2 linked regions of the Fodinicola acaciae genome follow. The protein of the gene in region 1 interacts with the protein of each later gene in a pairwise test. Links are inferred from orthologs where the notes say so. Each region holds a gene or a part of one and is shown on either strand. Other genes may lie near its edges.

What was found. Proteins that work in one complex are often made in the same cells at the same time.
Region 2: the proteins of GNX95_RS37720 (region 1) and ndk interact in binary tests that used the Escherichia coli proteins (3 or more experiments, as listed by UniProt). The link is inferred for Fodinicola acaciae from one-to-one orthologs.

Annotation. Positions count from the first base shown.
Region 1 is NZ_WOTN01000004.1:484,372-490,047, reverse strand. The notes cover bases 1,121-4,066. They hold GNX95_RS37720 (uracil-DNA glycosylase), read right to left. Parts: upstream 2,964-4,066; coding sequence 2,277-2,963; downstream 1,121-2,276. Other genes in these bases: GNX95_RS37710 (SDR family NAD(P)-dependent oxidoreductase), read left to right, coding at 3,906-4,066; GNX95_RS37715 (fructosamine kinase family protein), read right to left, coding at 2,991-3,869; mftF (mycofactocin biosynthesis glycosyltransferase MftF), read left to right, coding at 1,121-2,151. Also shown: GNX95_RS37730 (mycofactocin-coupled SDR family oxidoreductase), read left to right, coding at 1-730; more of mftF, read left to right, coding at 727-1,120; more of GNX95_RS37710, read left to right, coding at 4,067-4,577; GNX95_RS37705 (DUF998 domain-containing protein), read left to right, coding at 4,698-5,417; GNX95_RS37700 (glycosyltransferase), read left to right, coding at 5,414-5,676. UniProt on the Escherichia coli protein: Excises uracil residues from the DNA which can arise as a result of misincorporation of dUMP residues by DNA polymerase or due to deamination of cytosine.
Region 2 is NZ_WOTN01000002.1:2,254,896-2,259,420, reverse strand. Bases 1,571-4,450 are described here. They hold ndk (nucleoside-diphosphate kinase), read right to left. Parts: upstream 3,276-4,450; coding sequence 2,865-3,275; downstream 1,571-2,864. Other genes in these bases: GNX95_RS25920 (DUF4233 domain-containing protein), read right to left, coding at 4,423-4,450; GNX95_RS25925 (methyltransferase domain-containing protein), read right to left, coding at 3,549-4,343; GNX95_RS25930 (ribbon-helix-helix domain-containing protein), read left to right, coding at 3,389-3,577; GNX95_RS25940 (hypothetical protein), read right to left, coding at 2,223-2,747; GNX95_RS25945 (hypothetical protein), read right to left, coding at 1,571-2,120. In the rest of the region: GNX95_RS25955 (transglutaminase family protein), read left to right, coding at 1-577; GNX95_RS25950 (hypothetical protein), read left to right, coding at 973-1,317; more of GNX95_RS25945, read right to left, coding at 1,314-1,570; more of GNX95_RS25920, read right to left, coding at 4,451-4,525. UniProt on the Escherichia coli protein: Major role in the synthesis of nucleoside triphosphates other than ATP. The ATP gamma phosphate is transferred to the NDP beta phosphate via a ping-pong mechanism, using a phosphorylated active-site intermediate.

The DNA of each region.
Region 1 (5,676 bases):
CGTCGATCAGCTGGCCGGCGCCGGCTGGCTCGTCGTGGCGTCCGACATCTGCGCGGACAACGCGGCCCTGCCTTATCGGCTGGCCTCTCGGGACGATCTCGAGGCGGTCGCCGAGCCATACGGTGACGCCGTCCTGCCGGTGGTCGCCGACGTACGCGATGCCGGCGCGATGAAGGACCTTGTCGCGAGCGCTGTCCGGAAATACGGTGGCGTCGACGCGGCGGTCGCGGCGGCGGCGGTGATCGCCGGCGGTGTGCCGTTGTGGGAGCTGCCGGACGACTCATACGACGCGCTTTTCGATGTCGGCGTACGCGGCGTGCACAATCTCGCTCGTGCGGCGGTGCCGGCGATGCTGGAGCGGCCAACGCCGCGCACTGGCAGGTTTGTGGCGGTCGCGTCGGCGGCGAGCGAACGCGGACTGTGGCACCTGGCCACCTACTGCTCGGCGAAACACGCGGTCGTCGGTCTGATCCGTGGCTTGGCGGCCGACCTGCGCGGCAGCGGAGTGCTCGCCAGCGCGGTCGCGCCGGGATCGACGCGCACCGACATGCTGGCGGCGACGGCCGCGTTGTATCACCTTGGTTCCGTGGACGAGTTCGCACAGCACCAACTCACCGACCGCATCCTCGAACCTGCCGAGATCGCCGCCGCGGTGGCCTGGCTGTGCTCGCCGGCCGCCTCCGCGGTCACCGGCAGCGTGCTCAACGTCGATGGCGGCTTCGTCGGATGAGCCTGCCGGAGGCCACCAGCCTGCCGGTGGGCTTCGCCGTAGGGCTGGACACCGGTGTGCAACAGCGCGGCCGCGTGCTGATGGGTGGTGCGCCGTTTCGCATCCTGACGCTGTCGCCGAAAGCCGCTGACCTGCTGGTCGACGGGTCGGTGGTGGTAGGCGACCAGACCTCGGCGGCGTTGGCGAGGCGGCTGCTGGCGTCCGGAGTCGCGCATCCGCGACCAACCCCAGCCGCGCCAGAGCTGATCACCGTTGTCGTACCGGTGAAAGACCGGCCAGCCGGCCTCGAGCGACTGCTTCGCCAAGTCGTCGAGACGGTCTCCCCCACGCCGTCTTTGGTCGTTGTGGACGACGGTTCGCGCGACCAGTTGGCGATCGCGCGCATCGCACGCACGTATGGCGCGCGGCTGCTGCGGCATCCGATGCCATATGGTCCGTCGGCCGCCCGCAACGCCGGTTTGCGAGTCGCGGAAACGCGATTGGTGGCGTTCCTCGACTCCGACTGTGCGCCGGTCGCCGGTTGGCTGCAGCCGCTGCTCGACCATTTCGCCGACCCGTTGGTCGCCGTCGTGGCGCCGCGGATCGTGTCGCTCGGTGAGCCGTCGTCGTGGATCGGTCGCTACGAAAAGTTTGCCAGCTCGCTGGACCGTGGACCGGCCGAAGCGTCCGTCCAGCCGCGCAGCCGCGTGTCATACGTGCCGAGCGCGGCGCTGCTCGTCCGCCGGTCGGCGGTCGGCGACGGTTTCGACGAAGGCATGCGAGTGGCCGAGGACGTCGACCTGGTGTGGCGGCTGGTGGAGGCAGGCTGGACCGTACGTTACGAGCCGCGGTCGCAGGTCGAGCACGAGCATCGGACGCGGTTGTTGGAATGGATGCGTACGCGCGCGTTCTACGGTACCGGCGCGGCGCCGCTCGCCTTGCGACACGGTGACGCCGTCGCGCCGCTCGTGATGGACCGGTGGTCGGCCTCCGCGTGGGGCCTGGCCTTGACCGGCTGGCCGGGGACGCTCGCCGGCCTCGGCATCACCGCCGTCGCGGCGCGGCGGCTGGCGCGGCGGTTGCGGGTCGACGTGCCGGCGCTGGAGGACGTGGACCGTACGTCTCGGCAGCTGGTCTTCCACGGCACGCTGGCCAGCGGCTGGCAGGTGGCCTCGCTGCTGACGCGGCACGCCTGGCCGATCACCCTGGCCGCCTCGCTGGTCTCGCGCCGCGCTCGCCGCGTCGCGGTCGCCGTCGCGCTCGGCGAGGGCCTGGTCTCCTGGTATCGCGACCGTCCGCCCCTCGACCCGGTCCGTTACGTGGCGGCGCGGCGGCTGGACGACCTGGCCTACGGCACCGGCCTGTGGCTCGGCGCGCTCCGCCACCGTACGCTCGCACCCCTGCGGCCAGCCTTCACCAAGGTCACCCGCCCCGGCCGCTGACCTGCGCAGATGTCCGCCACGGTCCCAATCGGACACGCCAAACCGCGTCCGATTGCCACCTTGTTGACTGTTACCCGCTGGTAAATTGGGCAACAGGATGACAATCGGACTCGCAGGCGCGGACCCTACGGCAGGCGCCAGTCGACGGGCTCGCCACCCTGGCCAACCAGCAGCTCATTCGCGCGCGAGAACGGCCGTGAGCCGAAGAAGCCGCGGTCGGCCGACATCGGCGACGGATGCGCCGACTCGATGCACGGCACGCCAGGCATCAGCGGCCGCAGGTTGCGCGCGTCGCGGCCCCACAGGATCGCCACCATCGGCTTGCCACGCGCCGCCAGCGCACGGATCGCCTGCTCGGTGACCTCTTCCCACCCCTTGCCGCGATGCGACCCCGGTTGGCCGGGCGAGACGGTCAACGACCGGTTGAGCAGCAGGATGCCGTGATCGGCCCACGGCGACAGGTCACCGTTGGACGGCATCGGAAAGCCGAGATCCTCGACATACTCGCGATAGATGTTCTGCAGCGACCGCGGAATCGGCCGCACGTCCGGCGCCACCGAGAAGCTCAGGCCGATCGCGTGACCCGGCGTCGGATAGGGGTCCTGGCCGACGATCAGCACGCGTACGTCGTCGAACGGCTGCGTGAAAGCGCGCAGCACGTGCTGGCCGGCCGGCAGATACTGACGACCGGCGGCGATCTCGGCGCGCAGGAAGTCCCCCATCGCGGTGATCCGGTCGGCCACCGGATCCAGCGCCTTGGCCCAGCCCGGGTCCAGGATGTCCGCCAGGTTCTTCCGGGCCGTCTCGGCCATCTGGTCAGCCTCCGTCATTTCGTGGCGTCACAAGTACCGGCGCGCGTTTTCTCCGGCCCGTGCACCGTACCCACCCCCGAAAAGCGCCGCGTGCACGACCAGCGGATGAACCTGGTGCAGCGCCACGCGCTCACGCCATCCGTCGGCGAGCGGCCGCTCCTGTGCGTACGCGCTGAGCACCGTTTCCAGGTGTGGCAAGCCAAAAAGCGCCAGCATGGCCAGGTCGGTCTCGCGGTGGCCGCCGTGCGCCGCCGGGTCGATCAGGTACGCCACGCCGTCGTGTCCACAGTGGACATTGCCGGACCAGAGGTCGCCGTGGACGCGCGCCGGCGGCTCGGCCGGTCCGGCGACGGTGTCCAGTCTGTCGAGCAGTTGGTCCACGGCGGCGGCATCAGACGGCGAGATCCGGCCGTGGTCGACGGCCAGCCGCAGCGTCGGTCGTACACGCCGCTCGGCATAGAACGCCGGCCAGTCCGGCGCCGGCTCGTTGCTCACCGGCAGCGAGCCGACGAACCCGGGCCACGGCGCGCCGAAGCCGTCGGCACCGGCCGCGTGCAGCCGAGCCAGCCGCCGGCCAAACTCGGCCATGCCGTCGGCGGTCGGCGCGCCGGGAGCGATCCACTCCAGTACGAGCAGGTCGTCGGCATAGCCGATCACCTCCGGCACCGGCACGGCATCAGCCGCCGCGAGCCACCGCAGGCCGGCGGCCTCCGCCTCGAACAGGCCGGCCGGCGCTTTGTCCAGCGTTTTCGCGAAAAGGTCCGAGCCGTCGTCGAGCGTCAGCCGCTGCGCCACGCAGATGTCGCCGCCAGGCACCGGCGTCATCCGGATCCGCTGGTGCTCGATCAGCCGGCTCAGCGTGCCACTGTGCTCGCGGACGTACGCGATGTCGATGCCACCCTCCACAACGCCATCCTGCCAAATGGTCCCTAAGCTGCAGGCATGGCAGACCAGTCGATCGTCATCGTCGGCGCCGGTGGCGGCATGGGATACGCGCTGGCCAAGCGGTTCGCCGCGGGTGGCCTGCGGGTCGGCCTGGTGGCGCGCCAGCAGCCGACGCTGGAGCGGCTCGCCGGCCAGCTCGCCGAGGCCGGCGTCGAGGCGACGACCGCGGTCGGCGACGCGTCTTATTCCGGCTCGATCCGGTCGGCGCTGGACAAGCTGACCGAGCAGCTCGGCGTGCCGCAGGTGCTGGTCTACAACGTCGCCGCGGTGGAGCCGGGACGTCCGTCTACATTGGACTCCGTACGGCTGCTGGCCAGCCTCGCCTCCAACGCCGGCGGTTTCCTCGACACCGTCCAGCAGGTGCTGCCCGGGATGCGCAAGCGCCGGTCCGGCACGATCCTGCTGACCGGCAGTGGCGTCGCGCTCAACCCGTGGGTCGACGGCGCTGCCCTGTCCGCTGGCAAGGCCGCGCAGCGCTCGCTGCTGCGAGCTCTCGCCGTCGAGGTCGCGGACGAAGGCATCCACGCCGCCACGGTGACCATCAAAGGTGTGATCGGCAGCTCGGCGGAGTTCGCGCCGGAGCGCATCGCCGAGGCATTCTGGGACGTACATGTGCAGGCCAAAAAGGACTGGGAAGTCGAACGGATCTACACCGGCTCTAATCCCTGAGGCGCCCCCTAGGGGTTGCGCCTTAATACCTGAGGCATAGACCCCTACACACGATGTATAGGGTCAGGTCCCGACCAACGGATCACGACACCGGGGTGCCTGTCCGGCCAGGATCTTTTCATGGCCGTCAGCAGCGAAGTCAGTCGTCCGTGGGTGGTGGACAGGCGCACCGCCAGTCCGGTGTGGCCGGTCGCCGCCGGTCTGGTCGCCTTCCTGCTGGCGTTCGTGTCAGTCGGATATCTGCACGCCGTCGCGCCGCCGTCGCTCAATCCGATCCGCGACACCGTCAGCGACTACGTGTACGTTCCGGGTGTCGGCGGTCTGTTCGGCTTCGCCGTCGTGATGACCGCGCTCGGCTCGGCGGCGTTGCTGGTCGGCATGCGATATTCGCCGCTGCGAGCGCACCGGCTGTCGTACGCGCTGATGGGCGTGTGGTGCGCCGGACTGGCGCTGCTGCCGACCTTTCCGACCGACCGCATCGTGCTCGGCCAGATGAGCGTGGTCGGCAACATTCACCGCTATCTGGCCGTCATCGCGTTCGTGGCACTGCCGATGGCCGGCCTCGGCATCGCGACCGCCCTGTGCTCACACGAGCCGCTGCGCCGGCTCGGCAACTGGATCCGCTGGACCTGCGCTGCCGCGTCGTTCGGCGTGCTCGTACTGGTCGCCATCCACCTGCCGGCGATCTTCCCGGAGAAGTTCGGCGCGGTCCTGCTCAGTGGCTTCGTCGAGCGGATCGTGCTCGTCGTCGACTTCGGCCTGCTGGCGATGATCGCGGCCGGGATCGTGATCGCCGGCCGGAAAGTCCGCAAGGTGTCCACTGTGGACGTGGCCCGATGACCTGGCTCGCGATCGCGTTGGCCGCTGCTGGCGCACTTTTTCTCGCCGTCGCCGCGCGGCTGCAGCATCAAGGCGTACGTGCGACCGGCATGAAAGTGCCGGCATTGCTGCGAAATCGTCGGTGGCTGACCGGTGGCGCGATGCTCGGCACCGGCACCGGCCTGCACCTGGTCGCACTGGCGCTCGCGCCTTTGGCGGTCGTACAGCCAATTGGTGCGATGGCGCCGGCGTTGACCACCGCGATGAACGCTCGCGCCGA
Region 2 (4,525 bases), on another replicon or contig:
GCCGATCGACAAGGCCGCGTGGTCGGAGCTGCGCGAGCCCGCGGTGCTGGACCGCTACACCGAGGTGCTGGAGCCGACCGCGTACACGCCACGTGACCGCGAGCTGGCCGCCGTCGCACGCGACCTGCGCCGCGGCGTACGGCCGGCGGAGGCGGTGCTGGCGGCGTCGAAATGGGTCCACGAGCAGCTCGCCTATCACCGCGGCGCGACCGGCGTACACAGCACCGCGACCGACGCGTGGCGAGCGCGCGAAGGCGTCTGCCAGGACTTCGCGCACCTGACGCTGGTGTTGCTGCGGCTGATGGGGATCCCGTCGCGCTATGTGTCCGGCTATCTGCACACCAAGCGCGACGCGGCGCTGCGTGAGGTCGTACGCGGCGAGAGCCACGCGTGGATCGAGGCGTGGACCGGCGACTGGTGGGGCTATGACCCGACCAACGACATCCCGGTGGGGCCGCGGCACATCTGGGTGGCGCTCGGCCGCGACTACGCCGACGTGGCGCCGCTGAAAGGCATCTACTCCGGCGGCGCCGCGTCGGCCCTGGACGTCTCCGTCGAGGTCACCCGCCTCGCGTGAGGCCTGTCCCAGCCGTCGCCGAACGCCGCGATTTCCGCGGCACTCACCGAACGCCGCCATCCCCGCGGCCCTCACCGAACGCCGCCATCCCCGCGGCAGCCGGCCAGAACCGACCTTCCCGCGCCGCTGAACGTCGAACGTCGCCCATTTGCCGACACCTACCCAGCGCCGCAATTTCGCCGGCGCTCACTGAGCGCCGCCTTTCGCGCGGCACTCGCCCAACGACGCCATTTCTGCGGCAGCCGACCAGAGCCGGCATATTGGCAGCACTGAGCGTCGAACGGCGTACATTTGGCGGCACTCACTGAGCGCCGCAATTTCGCCGGCACTCACTGAGCGCCGCCTTTCGCGCGGCACTCGCCGAACGACGCCCTTTCCACGACATTGAACGATCAATGCCGGACAATTCACGGCACTCGCCGAGCGACGCCTTTTCCACGACATTGAGCGGTCAACGCCACACAATTCCCGGCGCTCGCCGAGCGACGCAGCTTTCCCGGCACTCGCCGAGCGACGCCATCCGGCCAGCGGTCGCCGAGCGACGCAACTTTCCCGGCACTCGCCGAGCGACGCAGCTTTCCCGGCACTCGCCGAGCGACGCCATCCGGCCAGCGGTCGCCGAGCGACGCAACTTTCCCGGCGCTCGCCGAGTGCCGCCATGCGCTCGGTGCTCGCCGAGTGCCGCCATGTGCTCGGCGCTCGCCGGGCGACGAGCCGGGCGCGAGCACGCGGATTTCTAGACGTCGTGGAGGCCGTAGCTGCCGGTGGCGCTGCTGCCGGCTCCGGACCCACTGCCTGAGCCGCCGTCGGCCGGCGCGAAGGAACCGGTGTCGCCGCCAGAGGCCTGGCCGCCGCTGCTACCAGAACCCTGGCTCGATCCGCTGCCGCCGCCGGCCGAGGAGCCCGAACCCTGGCCGGAGTCGTGGCCGTCCGCCTGACCGCCGGAGTCGTGACCAGCACCCTGGCCACCAGCGTCGTGACCTGCGCCTTGGCCGCCGGAGTGACCGGAGTCCTGGCCACCCGAGGCCTGACCACCAGCGCCCTGGCCGGCACCTTGGCCGGTGTGCGGCTCGGAGCCGGTGGCGGACGGCTGGCCGCCGGTCGTACCGCCGGACTGGTGGTCGGCACCACCGGTCGGCGCGCTGCCGCCGTGTTCGCCGCCGCCACCACCACCACCACCATGCTCGCCACCGCTGCCGGTGGTCGGCTGCGTCTCGCCGCTGGCCGGCGCCGAGCTGCTGTGGCCACTCCCGCCGTCGCTGCCGGGGTGAGTGCCAAAGTTGCCGTCCTGCTTGACGTCCAGATAGCCGTCGCCGTTGGTGTCGGTCCAGTGCTCGTCGTATGTGCCGTCGTGGTTGACGTCGTAATACGCCTGGTCGACGGTGCCGTCGTGGTCGTAGTCGTACGCGATGAAGTCGGTCTTGCCGTCGCCGTTCTCGTCGGCGGTGATCGTCACGCTGCCGTCGGAGTTCTCGTGGTAGTCGACATGGTCCCAGTCGCCGTCGCCGTCGACGTCGACATTGGTCGAGTAATCGTCACTCATTGATCGAAAAGCCTCTCGGTTTCGGACGTGTTCTCATTGCCGGCATACGCGACGGCCCGGCCAGATGACCGGCCGGGCCGTTGCGTGCACTGCTCTACCGGATCAGACGTTGTGCAGCGGAACGTCGCCTTCCGGCGTGTACTTCGTGTCGAAGTGGCCGTTGTGGTTGCTGTCGTAGTCGACGGTGTCGACCTTGCCGTCCTCGTTGGTGTCGTGCTGCGCGTAGTCGAACCGGCCGTCGTAGTTGGTGTCCTGCTGGTACGTGTCGTATTTGCCGTCGTAGTTCGTGTCGCTGGTGACGTGGTCGATGCGGCCGTCCTCGTTGGAGTCGGTCCCCTTGTAGTCGGTGTGACCGTCCTGGTTGCCGTCGCCGTTCACCCGGTCGAGGTAACCGTCACCGTTGGTGTCTTTCCAGTACTGGTCGTACGTGCCGTCATAGTTCGTGTCGTACTTGGCGTCGTCCACGATGCCGTCGTGGTTGTAGTCATGCGCGACGAAGTCGACCTTGCCGTCGTGGTTGAAGTCGTCGGTGATGGTGACACTGCCGTCGGAGTTCGTCGTGTAGTCGACGTCGTCGTAGTGTCCGTCGCCGTCGACGTCAACGTTGGCGTGGTAGTCGTCGCTCATGTCGAGGTCCTCTCCTGCAGCGACAGTCAGTGTCGCTGAGCTGCTGCCTTCACTGGAATGAACGGTACGTGCGGTGCGCCACCCTGGATATCCCCAAAATGCGCCATCACCGTTACGTCAGGCCAGCTCGGGGAAGAAGAGCTTGAGCTCACGGGACGCCGACTCCGGCGAATCGGACGCGTGCACCAGGTTTTCCCGGTTGGACAGCGACAGGTCGCCGCGGATCGTGCCGGCGGCGGCCTTGCGGCCGTCGGTGCTGCCGATCAGGCCACGTACGACCTCGATCGCCGTGTCGCCGGACAGCACCAGCGCCACCAGCGGACCCGAGGTGATGAACTCGCGCAGCGGCGGATAGAAGGCCTTCTCGACGTGTTCGGCGTAGTGCTGGTCGGCGGTCTCGCCGTCCAGATTGCGCAGCTCCAGCGCCTCGATGGTCAGGCCCTTGCGCTCGAACCGGCCGAGGATCTCGCCGACCAGGCCGCGGCGCACCGCGTCCGGCTTGAGCAGCACGAGCGTACGCTCCGACACCTGCTTGTCTCCTGTCTGCCAACGTTGACCTGCACGAACTTTAGCGGCCGGCGACACGCGGAGAGTACGCGCATGCATTTGCCCTGGTTTGCGAACTGCGTACGCTGTGCGGCATGAAGAGGAGAACGGTGAAACTGCCGGACGACCTCGACGCCAGGGCTCGCGAGGAGGCCGTCCGGCGCGGCATGAGCCTGTCCCGCTGGCTCCGCGAGGCGGTCGCCAGCCAGGTCCGCACGCTCGACCTGCGGACACACCAGACAGACAGCGGGAGTCCTAGCGTGGACGCCGGCCGACCACGGTGAAGCACACGACACCCGAGCAGAGCCAGCCGTCCCGCTCACCCTGTGCCAGCTCGGCCCAGAAGTCGTCCACCTCGCCGGCGGTCGCGACGCCGTCCGCGACCATGGCACGCAGCGGACCGGCGAACACGATCCGCATGAAGCTGACGCTGTTCTGGATCACCTGAGCGACGCAGCGTACGTCCTCCAGACCCGCCTCGACCAGATAGCGCTGCTGCCGACGACCCAGCCAGCCGTGCGCCAACGCGTCCGAGGTCCGCTGCGCGAGCGCGGTCGCGAGCTTGACGTTCGTGCTGTTGAGAAACATCGTGCCGGCGTCGATGTCGGACAGCACGACGAGCCCGCCAGGTCGGGTGACCCGCACCATCTCGCCTACGGCCGTGACCGGGTCGGCGACGTGGATGAGCATTCGTTCGCTGCGGCAGCGGTCGAAGGTCGCGTCGTCGAACTCCAGACGGTGAGCGTCGCCCTCGACGAACTCGACCGGCCGGTCGGCCCGGCCGCGGGCCTCCGCGACCATCTCGGCGCTCCGGTCGAGACCGACGACCCGTCCGGCCGGGCCAACCCGCTTCGCGACTTCGATCGTGTCCGCGCCGATCCCCGAGCCGACGTCCAGCACCGCGAGGCCGTCACGCAGATCGAGCAGGCGGAGAATGGTTTCCTTGACCACGCTCTCGTCCGGGATCTCCGTACGCGCATCGAGGAAGTCGATGTAGTACTGCGGCCGGCCCACGATCGTGCTGAAGCCACCCGGATCTTCGGCGTTCATGGCCGCAGCCTATTTCCGGTTCTCCTGCCGCGAGTGCCGTATTTCCCGTTATCTCGGCGTTTCTGCCCGTACAGGCAGGTCAGTGCGTGAAACGGGCCGGCCGGGTGAGCGTGCGACGCACGTGGAGGACGTAAAGCCAGATCGCCAGGAACACCACGCCGAGCACCAACAGCGCCCAGTTG